3 regions of the Bacillus sp. FAU20 genome follow, and region 3 is predicted to be linked to each of the others. Evidence: riboswitches for the same ligand, from Rfam matches in the RefSeq annotation. Region 3 holds a riboswitch; each other region holds the start of a gene.

What was found. Region 3 has a riboswitch for S-adenosylmethionine ahead of mtnW (2,3-diketo-5-methylthiopentyl-1-phosphate enolase). Riboswitches for the same ligand answer to the same signal wherever they lie in the genome.
Region 1: linked by a shared signal. The riboswitch ahead of AC0OM3_RS26040 (cyclase family protein) and the one ahead of mtnW (2,3-diketo-5-methylthiopentyl-1-phosphate enolase) in region 3 are both predicted to bind S-adenosylmethionine.
Region 2: linked by a shared signal. The riboswitch ahead of AC0OM3_RS19895 (bifunctional O-acetylhomoserine aminocarboxypropyltransferase/cysteine synthase) and the one ahead of mtnW (2,3-diketo-5-methylthiopentyl-1-phosphate enolase) in region 3 are both predicted to bind S-adenosylmethionine.

What each region holds. Positions count from the first base shown of each region.
Region 1 is NZ_JBVYHY010000027.1:58,154-63,145, reverse strand. It holds gene AC0OM3_RS26055 (MFS transporter) at 1-732, shown strand, start outside; gene AC0OM3_RS26050 (nucleotidyltransferase domain-containing protein) at 746-1,528, opposite strand; gene AC0OM3_RS26045 (PRK06851 family protein) at 1,643-2,749, opposite strand; SAM riboswitch class I at 2,898-3,010, shown strand; gene AC0OM3_RS26040 (cyclase family protein) at 3,096-3,728, shown strand; gene AC0OM3_RS26035 (hypothetical protein) at 3,756-4,136, opposite strand; gene AC0OM3_RS26030 (ATP-binding protein) at 4,366-4,992, opposite strand, start outside.
Region 2 is NZ_JBVYHY010000022.1:313,862-318,853, reverse strand. It holds gene AC0OM3_RS19910 (FMN-dependent NADH-azoreductase) at 62-688, shown strand; gene AC0OM3_RS19905 (transcriptional regulator YeiL) at 750-1,421, opposite strand; gene AC0OM3_RS19900 (YjjG family noncanonical pyrimidine nucleotidase) at 1,530-2,225, shown strand; SAM riboswitch class I at 2,408-2,512, shown strand; gene AC0OM3_RS19895 (bifunctional O-acetylhomoserine aminocarboxypropyltransferase/cysteine synthase) at 2,605-3,903, shown strand; gene metA (homoserine O-acetyltransferase MetA) at 3,887-4,792, shown strand; gene AC0OM3_RS19885 (homoserine dehydrogenase) at 4,934-4,992, shown strand, end outside.
Region 3 is NZ_JBVYHY010000003.1:594,489-599,480, forward strand. It holds gene AC0OM3_RS03465 (1,2-dihydroxy-3-keto-5-methylthiopentene dioxygenase) at 1-255, opposite strand, end outside; gene AC0OM3_RS03470 (methylthioribulose 1-phosphate dehydratase) at 233-871, opposite strand; gene AC0OM3_RS03475 (2-hydroxy-3-keto-5-methylthiopentenyl-1-phosphate phosphatase) at 868-1,527, opposite strand; gene mtnW (2,3-diketo-5-methylthiopentyl-1-phosphate enolase) at 1,524-2,768, opposite strand; SAM riboswitch class I at 2,833-2,938, opposite strand; gene AC0OM3_RS03485 (pyridoxal phosphate-dependent aminotransferase) at 3,003-4,181, opposite strand; gene AC0OM3_RS03490 (carbon-nitrogen family hydrolase) at 4,279-4,992, shown strand, end outside.

The DNA of each region.
Region 1 (4,992 bases), on a different contig from region 3:
CTCATTCCTTTCATTATTCGTTATTTACCTGAATCCATTCAATTTTTATTATCACGTAATCGCCAAAAAGAAGTGGACCAAATCCTTAATCGTTTTCAAATTGTATTCTATGCGAAAAATGAAACTTATCAAACTCCGTCTAATATACGAAAGAAAAATGGATTTCTTACTTTATTCTCAAAAGAATACATAAAAGCAACGCTACTTTTTTGGATCACTTATATAATGGGAATGTTTTTAATATACGGTTTAAATACTTGGTTACCTCAGATGATGCGACAGGCAGGATACCCTCTTGGATCTAGTTTATCATTTCTACTTATGCTAAATATTACTGCCGCTATCGGTGCATTATTTGCTGGAGCAATCGCGGATCGTATAGGAGCTAAAATCGTTATTAGCATCTCCTATCTTATGGCAGCTATATGTATTGGACTATTAACAATTAAACCATCTGTTACAATCATTTATCTTTTAATTGGTCTTGCTGGAATTGGATCAGTCGGTATTACTCAAATATTAAATGCATATGTAACCCAATACTTCCCATCACATATCCGAGCTACTTCCTTAGGCTGGGGACTTGGACTTGGCCGAGTTGGTGCAATTGCTGGCCCTATTCTCGTCGGTATTATTATGACAATGCAATATGACTTATCATGGAATTTTTACTTATTCTCCTTTGCAGGTCTTATCGCAGCTATATCTGTTTTCTTTATTCCTACAAAATAAAAAGAGCACAAACTTACTTGTGCTCTTTTTCATATGCTTCAAACAGCATGTCTCGAAATAGTTTATTTAAAATCTCAATATCGATCCCTAACCCCTTTTCAACACCTTTCACGTATTGCCCATAGTAATGAATTTGTTCTTCTAAAAATTGATTCAACACCTTAATTTTCAATCCAACATCTAATTCAGTACCTGCTTTTTTCTTTATTAACAACTTTTCAATTTCATCTAATACGCTACGTTCTAATGATAATTCTGTAATCAATCGGTCAAATTCTACAGGTGGTAAAGTTGCTTTCTCTTCTAGCCACTTACAAGCTAAAATAGGACGTAATACATAAAAGTACTTTTTCAGCTTTACATTCTCACCTTGCAAAAATTCACGATAATTTTTCGAAGCCATATGTAAATAATGATATATCGTTGCTTTTGGATCAAAATTCTTCTCACTCATCTGTTGAAGTAGTTCTGGAAAATTAGAGTTTTTCGAATAAAAAATTGGTGATCGAATCCACTCAAGTAAAGCTGGGTTCGACTTCGCGAATAGTTGCAACGCCTTTCTAATATCCCAACCACTTATATCTAAATCATCACTAATTGGATATTCAATTACATCTCGTTTGTCATGAATTGATAAATACCATTCTACCGGATGTATATAAACAAACCTAACATCATAATCGCTATCTTTCGATGGAAACCCCCAAGCACGACTCCCTGATTCCACCGCAAATAAAATTTTCACATCATTCTCTTTTTCAATTCTTTCTAACTCCAACTCGATTTTCTCTCTCATTTCATAACATCTCCATTTTTTGATTATTTCCTTGGAAATTCGACAATACACTATCAATTTTACTACATACTAAAAAAACTGTCAGAAATTACTGACAGCCCAATGAAACTTCTATTATTGCTTTTCGATTACAGTAGCAGCAATTCGTTCAAACTCTTTTTGAATCTCCTGTTTATATGCATCTACTACTGAAAAATCCATAGCAGCAATATAAATTCGTTCTAATTTATCACGAACCGATTTTGCTTTTGCTAAGAAAGACATCGCCTCATTCATTTTTGCTTTATATTGAATGGAAACATCACGAATTTCCTTCGCATATTTCTCATCCGTCCCTGGGGTAACAATAAGGGCATACATATCAATAATTTCATCACCCTCGCGACTTGGAAAATATTCATGTGGTGCAGTGCTATCAAAAATTGCAAAGCCTAATTCTCTTACGATAACCATATCAAGACTATTCGGATCAAATCCGCAATGATATACTTCAACTTCAAACCCTTTTTCTTCAGCTGCCCTAGCTAACTTTTTGAGCATCGTTGATTTTCCAGAGCCTGGGCGCCCTTTTATAAAATAACGATATGGTAACCCTTCTGTTAAATTAGGAACAAAATCAACTGCTCCTTTCGGTGTAGCAGCTCCTAAAAAACGATGTTTTACAAGCGATTGTCTCCCGCTTTTATCTGCAAATAATTTCTGGATTAGCTGATCGGTTAATTCATTTGCTTTATTAAAATCTATATTATCAATATATATCTTCTCCCACTCATCATGTATAAGCAATGCCTCTTTAAAACATGCGTAAGCAGACTGAAAAGCTTTGCTTGCTTCTGAAACAAATCTTTCAATTTCTAACTTCTGCTTCCTTAGTTTATCTGAATCCCAAGCAATTCCTAAATTTATATACTCTTCAACAACTCCTGGCATTTTGGGCTCAATTACATGTGGTGATGTCCCATCAACAATTCCTACTTTTAATTTTGGGATAATTACACCATCAACCGATTTATTGTCAGAAGAACAATGTAAAAATTCAATATCATATCCTTTTTCAACCCATTCACGACCGATTGCCTTTATTAAAGAAGATTTCCCCGTTCCTGGACCACCCTTTAAGATAAATAATCTGTCTAACCCTTTTAAATTCTCTTCATATAAATTATGAAATCCCCTAGCTGTATTACCACCAGCATAATAATTCAATACATTTCCTGTCACTGCACTCACTCCTTCGCAGCATTCTATTTACATAAGCTACAATATGCGCGTAGCTTTATTTGGGTGAATACCTATTTTGTATTGCACGCAAAAAGGAAATGAATTACAATTTAACTATCGGAAAATTCCGGTTTTAAAATTAAATACTTCTTTATCAAGAGAGGCAGAGGGACCGGCCCTTTGAAGCCCAGCAACCTCAGTTTATACAAACTGAATAGGTGCTAATTCCTGCAAAATGCATTGCATTTTGGAAGATAAAATTCAACTAGCATGTAAAGCTCACCTTTCTTGATATTGAAGGGTGAGCTTTTTATTATTTGAAAAACATATATTGGAGGTATGTAAAATGAAAGTAATTGATTTATCGCAAACATTTGAAAATAATATGTCTCAATTTCCTGGAACACCTAAAATACAACTAGAAGCTGTTACAAGTGTTGAAGAATCAGGCTATCAAGTTACAGATTTTCATTCTGTCGTTCATGTTGGCACGCATTGTGATGCTCCTGCGCATTTTATTTCAGGCGCAACGACTATCGATCAATTACCCCTAAATCAATTTGTAGGCGAAGCGATTCTTATTGATGTAACTCATGTACAAGAACGAAAACTACCTAAAGAAGTACTGCACGATGCTGATATAAGAGAAGGAGATATTGTTATTTTCCATTCCAATCTATCTACTAAATGGAATACAGAGGCGTATGAGAAAGAAGCTTTTTATCTTTCTGAAGAATTAGCCGAGGAACTAGTACAATTAAAAGTAAAATCTGTCGGTTTAGATTTTATTTCTCCTGATGAGGTAACGACAGAAACATCACCAATTCATCACATACTACTTGGGAATAATATTTATTTAATCGAAAACTTAACAAACTTAGATGCCATTCACACGAAACGTTTCTTCTTCTCAGCAGCACCTTTAAAAATTAAAGATAGCGACGGTGCTTTCGCAAGAGCATTCGCTGTAATTTTTTAAACAAACTATACAAAAAAGCAAAGATCATCATTGACCTTTGCTTCTATTTTTTTTATTTAAATTAAGAAAGAATTGCTCAACATGGGGACGTAACCAAGCTAAATAATCCTTCTCTTTCTTCTTTGTACAAGCTATTTCTTCCCCATCTACCATTTCAACAAGTTCTAGTTCTAACAGTTGCTTCGTGAATGCTAACATATTCACTTCTTCGGATGGATACTCTTCTTTTAATTTCTCCTCAATTTCCCCCAATAAAAAACCGTCACGCATCATTGCCAATGCATCAATCCAAAGTGGCGGCATTTCATATTTTTCTCCTGTAATTGTATCTTTTACAATATAATTCTTTTGCTCTTTTCGAAATTGAATCGTGTGTAAACATACAGTCGAATTTAATGTTAATTCCATCATACCACCTCTTTCATAATATCTGCATAGAAAAAAGGATGCGCGTGCACCCCTTCTTATCTTTTCATAACACTACTGAACCGCTACATGAGCAATCAATCTCATGTCGATATTTTCCTCCATTATAAACGAAGTATTTTATAAAAAAAACCCTTCTTGAAACATTTTATAAAATGTTTATATTTACACAACAAGAACACTTTTCTGAAAAATCTTTTCTCCCAATACATTAAACGGTCGGCAGAAAAATTTCTACTTTTGTTCCTACTCCTATACTACTTTGGATTGTGATACTCCCTTGATGTTCCTTAATAATTTTATATGTAATCATTAATCCAAGTCCTGTACCAGTTTCCTTTGTTGTGTAAAACGCCTTGCCGATTTTTTCTAACTTCTCATTCTCTATACCAAATCCTTGGTCTTCAACAGAAATACACAAATATCCTTGCGTTTTTTGATATGCACGGATATGGATTTCTCCACCCTCTGGCATTGATTCTATTCCATTTTTAATGATATTTAATAACACTTGTTTTAATTGCTTATCATTACCGTTTATAGTTGGTAAATTCCCATCTACTTGTAAATAACATTTAACTCTATATTGCATTGCATAACTTTCCATTAGATGCACAACATATAGAAGGATGTCTCGTATATTACACCTTTCATAATTTGTTGGCTTTGGTTTTCCTAACAACATTAATTCACTAACAAATCCATTGACTCTTTCAATTTCTTGTAGCATAATGTCGTAGCTCATCGTATCAGTTGGATTTCTTTCTTTTTGCATTTGCGTAAATCCTTTTAACGCTGTTAACGGATTTCGAATTTCATGGGCAATTGTTGTAGACAT
Region 2 (4,992 bases), on a different contig from region 3:
AAGGGATACCTTTTTTGAAAGCATATAACAACATAAGAGTGAGTACTAGGAGGAATAAATAATGGCAACAGTTTTATTCGTTAAAGCAAATAACCGTCCAGCGGAACAAGCAGTTAGTGTAAAATTATATGAGGCATTTTTAGCAAACTATAAAGAAGCACACCCAAATGATACAGTAGTAGAACTTGATTTATATAAAGAAGAATTACCATATGTAGGCGTAGACATGATCAATGGTACATTCAAGGCAGGTAAAGGCTTTGATTTAACAGAAGAAGAAGCAAAAGCAGTAGCAGTTGCTGATAAGTATTTAAATCAATTCCTAGAAGCTGATAAAGTTGTTTTCGGCTTCCCATTATGGAACTTAACGATTCCAGCAGTATTGCACACATATATTGATTATTTAAACCGTGCTGGTAAAACGTTCAAATATACGCCAGAGGGTCCAGTTGGCCTAATCGGAGATAAGAAGATTGCATTATTAAATGCAAGAGGCGGCGTATATTCAGAAGGTCCAGCAGCTGAGGTAGAAATGGCTGTTAAATATGTAGCAAGTATGATGGGCTTCTTCGGCGCAACAAACATGGAAACAGTAGTTATTGAAGGGCATAACCAATTCCCAGATAAAGCAGAAGAAATCATCGCTGCAGGTCTTGAAGAAGCAGCTAAAGTAGCAAGTGAATTTTAATTAAAATTATAATCGTCACTCGAAAAAACAGTATTAACGTTTACATGTTAATGCTGTTTTTTTATATTTTTAGTTCATCAGCAAGTTTTTCTAATGTATTTCGATCTTGTATATAATATGTTCGGCCTTCTTTTCTTAAATAATTTTGTTGGCAAAACTGATTTAATACATATAAAAGATGACGGTAGCTGACATTTAAATATTCCGAGGCCTCGGTATGCTTTTCTATATAACAATTATTTTGCTCTGTTAATAAAATAAAAGCAGCTAATCGATTTTCAAAAGGATAACTATAGTTTTTTGCGTAATTTTCAGTGCGAGTAATTGTCTTTTCTCCAATAAATTTACATAAGTGCTGTAAAAACGTTGCATCTTGTAATAAAAGTTGCTGACAATCTTTAAGAGGAAGTGCCAAACATACACAATCTTCTAGTACTTCAACGGATTTAGTAATATTTTCTACTCCTATTAATCCTAATTCTCCGATAAAAGATGGTGCTTGAATAAAGTTAATTAATGAAACCTTCCCGTTTTGATGACTCATATATATTTTTGCTTTCCTAGAAATTAAGTAATAGAGATAAGGGAGAGCATTTCCTTCGCTACATATCATCTCTTTCGTTTGAAAAGAATGCAGCTCTACATATGGCAAGACATGAAATGAAAATGGGGTATGGAATTGATGGATTCGCATGTATTGATAAATTTCTTCCTCATTTTTGCTGATTTTCATATTTTCACCCCCCATGTATAGTATGAGATATCTCCTATTATCTTTACAAGAAGGAATGATACGATTTATGTAAATTTGTTTTTGTAGAAAAGAGAGTGTGAGGGGTTTATGAAAAAATACAAAATACTATTATTTGATGTAGATGATACATTGTTAGATTTTCACAAGGCAGAAAAAGAAGCGTTACGTATGCTGTTTGAAGAGAAAGGGATTCCTCTAAGTAGAGAGGTCGAAGCGCATTATAAAAAAGTTAATAAAGGTCTTTGGGATGCTTTTGAAAAAGGTGAACTATCACGCGATGAAGTTGTAAATACACGATTCTCTCTGTTGTTTAAAGAGTATGGAGAAGAAGTAGATGGGATATTATTCGAAAATAATTATCGTAGCTACTTAGAAGAAGGAGATCAACTTATGCAAGGTGCGTTTGAATTTATAAATCAAATTCAAGGGGAGTATGAATTGTATATAGTGACAAATGGTGTTTCTAAGACGCAAGATAAACGTTTGCGTAATGCAGGGTTACATTCATTGTTTAAAGATGTTTTTGTTTCTGAAGATACAGGTTTTCAAAAGCCGATGAAAGAGTATTTTGATTATGTTTTTGAACGGATTCCTAACTTTGCACTTGAAGAAGGGCTGATTATTGGAGATTCATTAAGCGCTGATATTAAAGGTGGATATGTAGCGGGAATTGATACTTGTTGGTTTAATCCAGAAAGAAAATTAAATGATAGTGGGATTATACCGACATATGAAGTGCATAATTTTGAAGAATTATACGCTCTATTAAAACAGTTTGTTTAATGAAAATAGATGATTCGGGTTTATTTTACATGAATCATTTTTTTCTAAGGTATTTTTCGAGTTAGTATGGAATATAATTCTTTTGTTGCTTTATATGAAACTGTTAACATTTATTTTAGAACATTCAGAAAAACTGTTTGACATTAGGAAATTATTGCTATAAAATCAACGGTAATTGCATAGTCTTATCAAGAAAAGGTGGAGGGACAGGCCCGATGAAACCTTGGCAACAGCCGTATAACGGAATTGTGCCAAATCCTGCAGGTAGTAATCCTGAGAGATAAGAAAGAGCCTTTAGAGCGTGTTTTCAAACTGCTCCTTTCTTGTTTTCAGGAAAGGGGCAGTTTTTTATTTTGTATAAAAGAAAGGAGAATGAGAGATGGGAGAATCATGGGGAAAAGGAACGATTTGTGTGCAAGGTGGCTATACGCCAAAGAATGGTGAACCACGTGTTTTACCACTTTATCAAAGCACAACGTATAAATACGATACTTCGGATGATTTAGCAGCTCTATTTAACTTAGAGGCAGAAGGATATATTTATACGCGTATTGGAAACCCTACTCTAGCCGCATTTGAGCAGAAGTTATCAGATTTAGAAGGCGGTGTAGGAGCTGTTGCAACGGCTTCTGGGCAAGCAGCTATTATGCTCGCCGTTTTAAATATTTGTAGTAGTGGGGATCATTTACTTTGTTCTTCAACGGTTTACGGGGGAACGTTTAATTTATTTGGAGTGAGTTTGCGTAAACTGGGCATTGATGTTACGTTCTTTAATCCAAATTTAACGGCAGATGAAATTACGGCGCTTGCTAATGACAAGACGAAACTTATCTATGCAGAATCGTTAGGAAATCCAGCGATGAATGTTTTAAATTTTAAAGAATTTTCAGCTGCTGCTAAAGAATTAGAGGTACCTTTTATCGTTGATAATACATTAGCAACTCCTTATTTATGCCAGGCGCTTGAACATGGGGCCAATATTATTGTTCATTCTACGACTAAATATATCGATGGGCATGCGAGCTCCTTAGGCGGTATTGTAATTGACGGTGGAAACTTTGATTGGACAAATGGGAAGTATCCTGAACTTGTTGAACCAGATCCAAGTTATCATGGTGTAAGTTACGTTCAAAACTTTGGTGCAGCAGCGTATATTGTGAAAGCACGTGTTCAGCTATTAAGAGATTATGGAAATTGTATGAGCCCATTCAATGCATATATTAGCAATATTGGCTTAGAAACATTGCATTTACGAATGGAACGTCATAGTGAAAATGCTCTTGCAGTTGCTAATTGGCTTGCTAATCATGAACGTATTGAATGGGTGAATTATCCGGGCTTAGATAGTAATGAAAATTACTCATTAGCACAACAGTATTTGAAAAAAGGTGCTAGTGGTGTTTTAACTTTCGGTATTAAAGGCGGATTAGAAGCAGCAAAAGAATTTATCGCAAATGTAAAACTAGCAACTCTCGTAACGCACGTAGCTGATGCACGAACTTGCGTTATACATCCTGCTAGTACGACGCATAGACAATTAAATGCTGAAGATCAGCGTTTAGCTGGTGTTACATCTGATTTAATTCGTTTATCGGTTGGTATAGAAGATGTTTCTGATATTATTGCAGATTTGGAAGCAGCTCTAGTTGGAGGCAAAACACATGCCGATCATAATTGATAAAGATTTACCGGCTCGCAAAGTGTTGCAAAAAGAAAATATTTTTGTAATGACGAAGGAGCGGGCAGAAACACAAGATATACGTGCTTTAAAAATTGCTATATTAAATTTAATGCCAACGAAGCAAGATACAGAGGCGCAATTACTTCGCTTAATTGGAAACACACCGTTACAATTAGATGTTCATTTGCTTCATATGGAATCACATCTATCTCGTAATGTAACGCAAGAACATTTAACAAGCTTTTATAAAACGTTTCGTGATATTGAAAATGAAAAGTTTGATGGGCTTATTATTACAGGAGCGCCAGTGGAGACCCTTGCTTTTGAAGAGGTAGATTATTGGGAAGAGCTTAAACATATTATGGAGTATTCAAAAACGAATGTAACATCTACGCTTCATATTTGCTGGGGAGCACAGGCTGGTTTGTACTATCATTATGGCGTTCCAAAGTATCCTCTTAAGGAAAAAATGTTCGGTGTGTTTGAACATGAAGTTTGCGAGCAACATGTGAAACTGTTACAAGGGTTTGATGAATTGTTTTTTGCCCCGCATTCTCGTCATACAGAAGTACGAGAGAGTGATATTAGAGAGGTGACAGAATTAACACTGTTAGCAAACTCTGAGGAAGCAGGTGTTCACCTTGTTATTGGGCAAGGAGGAAGACAAGTGTTTGCGCTTGGGCATAGTGAATATAGTTGTGACACGTTAAAGCAAGAATACGACCGGGACCGCCAAAAAGGGTTAAATATTGATGTGCCGAAAAACTATTTTAAGCATAATAATCCAAATGAGAAGCCGCTTGTACGGTGGAGGAGCCATGGGAATCTATTATTCTCTAATTGGCTGAATTATTACGTGTATCAAGAAACCCCTTATATATTGTAAAGAAAGATTGTGTAACACGTGGTAACGTTTTCCTTGTAAAGATTAACCTTTATTTTTCCGAATGTTCAAAATACATTGTTTTTCAGGTTTTTTACTCATATAATTTCATCTAAACACAATTTTTGAGGGGTGGAAAGTACTATGAAAGAAATTCAAGTTGGGTTATTAGGTCTTGGGACGGTTGGCAGTGGTGTGGTTCG
Region 3 (4,992 bases):
TGTGCTATTTGAAAGTGAAATTACATCATGCGCTTTATAACCTCGGCGTGCTGAAACATCAGCAATTTCTTTTGAAAACACAGCTAATATTTCAGCTTTGTTTTCATCTGTTAAAGAATAATTTTCATTTAAATGAGTAGGAAGTTTAGAAATATTCCATTTCTCATATAAAACGCCTTCCTTTTGTAGAAATTTAGATACTTCCACTTCATTTTCAATGCGAGTATTTACTTCATGAATACGAATTTGCGCCATTAGAAACGCCTCCTTGAATTGATAATAGTTTTATATGAAATTGGAATAGAAACTCATAAGCTTCTAATCTCTTCTTTGCATCAAAGCTATCTCGGCCCCATACGGTAATACCGTGGTTACGAATCAATATTGCTCCCGAATCTCCTTGTATATGCTTTCGGAAGTTTTCTCCAAGTGTTGGGATATGGGCATGGTTTTCAATAATAGGAATTTGAATTGTTGCACCTTCTTCCCAAATATCGAGAGCTTTAATAATTTCTTGATTTTGAAGTGTGACTGCATCACTATATAAATTTGTGATGACATTATTATCAGTTGTATGAACATGAAGTACACACCCGGCATTCGTATTGTTATAAATGTGTGTATGCAATATTGTTTCTGCTGAAGGGCGTAATTCAGTCTCTAAAACGGGAACTCCTACATGATCTACTAATAGAAAATCATCTGGAGTGGTTTTTGTTTTATCTTTACCGCTTGCTGTAATAAGAAAAGTAAGTGGTTCATGACTAACCTTTATAGAAATATTACCACTTGTTGCCGGGAACCAATTTCGTGTTGTTAATTCTTTTTTTATCTCGCTCAAGTCATACCATTGACGAAAAAGTTGTTTCATAATTTCACCTCCAACAAAAGTTTTAATTCAGCTTGCACATCTTGAAATGTTTCAAACGGTGTATAAGCAATATGATTTTCTTCACACTTTGTAATAAGAAAATCGCGAGCGAATACTTTATCCGCTTGTTTCGCGGCTTGTAAATCAGTAATAGAATCTCCAATTACAATATGAAAGTCATTTGTATCACTTAATTTACGGATTAATGATGATTTACATAATCCGCAATGATTTTGGCAATGATCATCACAAGAATGAGGCCATTTAACTGTAATAAACTCTGCTGAAAAGTCTGTTTCATTACAATAAATTTGCTCTTTTGGAATGATTCCTTGTAAGAGTGGATAGACGAAGAAATCCATTCCACCTGATATCACGTAAAAAGAAATGTTATTTTCCTTTACGAATTGTATAAATTCATGAAAACCACTACGGATTTCAGCAGTTTCTATTAAAAATTGAATAATATCATCGTGCAGATTAGTAGGTATTAATTGAAATAATTGAGAAACACCTTCTTGAATGGATAGTTCTTGTGATAAAATTTTATTCTTTACTTCTTCGGCTTCTGGTGGTGCGAATTTTTCCATAATGGACATAATGTTATCATTATTTGTAATCGTGCCATCGAAATCACAAAATACTTGAATACTCATAGTTTCACCTCATGAGAGGGATTTCCCCATATTTGTAGTGCACTATGCAAATTTATGTCGTCTACTTCATGGAGCGGTTTATTTTGCAAAGTAGCATCAATTGCAGTACGGAAAGCTTTACCCCCGCCTTGCGCTCCATTTGGATGTCCGTGTATCCCGCCACCAGCATTAATAACAACATCTTTACCGAAATCTCGTACAATAAAGGGAACGAAACCAGGATGAATACCAGCAGACGGAACAGAAAAGCTCTTCTTGAAAAATGCATCGTCTTCAGTTAAATATTTTGAGATAGCAAGAGCCTCCTCTTTTTCTAGCGCAACACTTCCGTATGGAGATGGGAATAATGAAAAGTCAGCCCCAGCATAACGTAGTAGCTTTCCAAGTAATAATGGAGATGAAACTCCATATAACTTGGATGCTGAATAAGCACCACTTACAGCAGGATGTGCCATAATAGGAACTGGGATTTCATCATCTTCTGCAAGTGATTGTAGTACATCTAGTCCGTAAGCAAATGCGTTAAATAATAGAATATCAGCTCCAGCTTCTACTGCACGTTTTGCATTTTCTTTTAAATCAAAAGTTCGTCCTGTTAAATTTACGGCATATAACGTTTTATGTCCGTATGTTTCGTAGACAGATTGTAAAACTTCTTTTCCGGATACAATGCGTTTCGTAAGTGGTGTTAATGCATTTTCAAATAATATTTCATCATCTTTTACTATATCTACACCACCAATTGCTTGATCGCGTAATTGTGTTTTTAAATACCCAATGTTTCGTCCAATCATTCCTTTAAAAATACTCATTAAAAGGGGACGATCATGCACTTGTAAAAGATTTCGAATACCATCTATCCCGAATTTTGGACCAGGAAAATATTTTTTTAACTCGTCTGAAAAAGTTAAGTCAATTAATTTTACTTCGCCATCAAGTGATAGCTTTCCAAATGTAGTCGTTAAAATCGCTGGTAAATCTGGACTGAAGTTTAATAGCGGATATTCGATTTTAATAATTCCGCGTTTTACTTTTTTACGTAAATACGAATTGGTATGTTCATGTTCAGCTAATTCCTCAACATGAATGACGTTGCCTTTATGCTGCTTTAATTGTTCTTGCAATAAATGTGGCAAATGAGTCCAAGAGCCAATTGTTAAACCGAGTGCAATTTGTTCCGCCTTTTTTTCTAAGTGATGTGAATCATCATGAATTAAATATGTCGCTATAATTCCGCTCATTGTTATAACCTCCTAGTTAAATAAAAAAACCTCTCAGCTAAGGAGAGGTTTTTTTACAACCAGCTCCTTATCTGTCAGCGTAATGCTGCGAGAATTAGCACCGTGTCTACAATTGTAGATCGGTTGCCGGGTTTCGTCGGGCTCGTCCCTCCACCTGCTCTTGATAAGAAGTATTTAGAAATGTTTAAATTTTTAAGATAACTGAATTTTGTCAGATATTTTTTATGTTGTCAATTACTTTTTGAAAAAATTCAAATTATCAATTCGATTAATGGCTTCTCGTAATCTATCTTCTGTATGCAAGAGACCAACGCGGACATACCCTTCGCCATGCTCACCAAATCCAACACCAGGAGCAACTGCAACATGTGCTTTTTCTAGTAAAATATCAGAAAATTGCTCAGAGGTATATCCTTTTGGAACAGGAAGCCATGCAAAGAATGACCCTGTTGGAATGTCTACATTCCAACCAATTGAGTGACAAGCTGAAATAAGAGCGTTTCGTCGAGATTCGTAACTATTTACAAGGTCTATTACGCAAGACTGTGAACTTAATAGTGCTTCGCGGGCAGCATCTTGAACTGCACCAAAAATACTAACATACATATGATCTTGTAATAAGTTAATGGTTTCAATGACACTTTCATTTCCTACTGCAAAAGCGATACGCCATCCAGCCATATTGAAAGTTTTCGATAGAGTGTAAATTTCAATACCTGTATTTTTAGCACCGTCTGCTTGTAAGAAACTCACGGGCTTTTGACCATCAAATCCAATAGCGCCGTAAGCAAAATCGTGAACAACTAATATATTATGTTCATTAGCAAAGTTAATGGTTGTATCAAAAAAATCTTTTGATGCAGTAGCACCGGTCGGATTATTTGGATAGTTTAAAAACATTAATTTTGCACGCTCGGCAATAGAGTCATCGATTTTCGTATAATCTGGTAAAAAATTATTTTCTGCAATAAGCGGCATTGTTTCAAATTGTGCTTTTGCTAAAGCAACTCCTGATAAATAATCTGGATAGCCTGGATCTGGAACGAGAATAGTATCACCAGGGTTTGTAAAACAAACTGGTAACTCTACTAATCCAGCCTTTCCCCCAAACAAAATAGCAACTTCTGTTTTTGGATTTACTACTACATCATATTCACGTTGATAGAATGTTGCCACGGCTTCTTTTAAACTTTCATGTCCGCGAAATGGCGGATATTTATGATGAATGGTCTTTTCTGCAGCATCTTGTAAAGCTTTTACGATATGCTGCGGTGTTGGTTGATCTGGATTACCTTGACCTAGATTAATAACATCGTGACCAGCTGCTACGACTTTGTTAACTTTTGCAACAAGTGAAGCGAAAAATTGTGTCGGCAATGATGTTACTATCTCAGAAGGTTGAAATAATTTCATACTTTCCACCTCTTTTGAAAGTTGTTACAATTCTAGTGACAAATGATATAATCTTTCCAGTATTTTGTAAAGAAAAAATAAGAATGGGGCTGACAAAATGAAAGTCGCATGTATTCAAATGGATATTGTTTTTGGAGATGTAGAAAAAAATATTGAGAATGCTAAAAATAAAATAAGCGAAGCTATGAAGGAAAGGCCAGATGTTATCGTCTTACCAGAATTATGGACAACAGGATATGATTTAACAAGACTTTCTGAAATTGCAGATAGGGATGGATTGGAAACGAAAGAAAAGTTAAAAGAATGGTCGAAACAATATGGTGTACATATTGTTGGTGGTTCCATAGCGAAGCAAACGGAACAAGGTGTTACAAATACAATGTATGTTGTAAACAAGGAAGGAGAACTAGTTAATGAATATAGTAAAGTACATTTATTTCAGCTTATGGATGAACATAAATATTTAATAGCTGGTAATGGTACGGGCGAATTTAAGCTAGATGATGTTGAATGCGCTGGAACAATTTGTTATGATATTCGTTTTCCAGAGTGGATGCGTGTCCATACTGTTAAAGGGGCAAAAGTATTATTTGTTGTAGCTGAATGGCCATTAGTTCGTTTAGCACATTGGCGTTTGCTATTGCAAGCAAGAGCAGTTGAAAATCAGTGTTATGTTGTTGCTTGTAATAGAGCAGGAAAGGATCCGAATAATGTGTTTGCAGGTCATTCTTTAATTGTGGATCCTTGGGGTGAAGTTGTAGTAGAGGCGAATGAAGAGGAATCAATTTTATTTGGAGAGCTTGTATTCGAG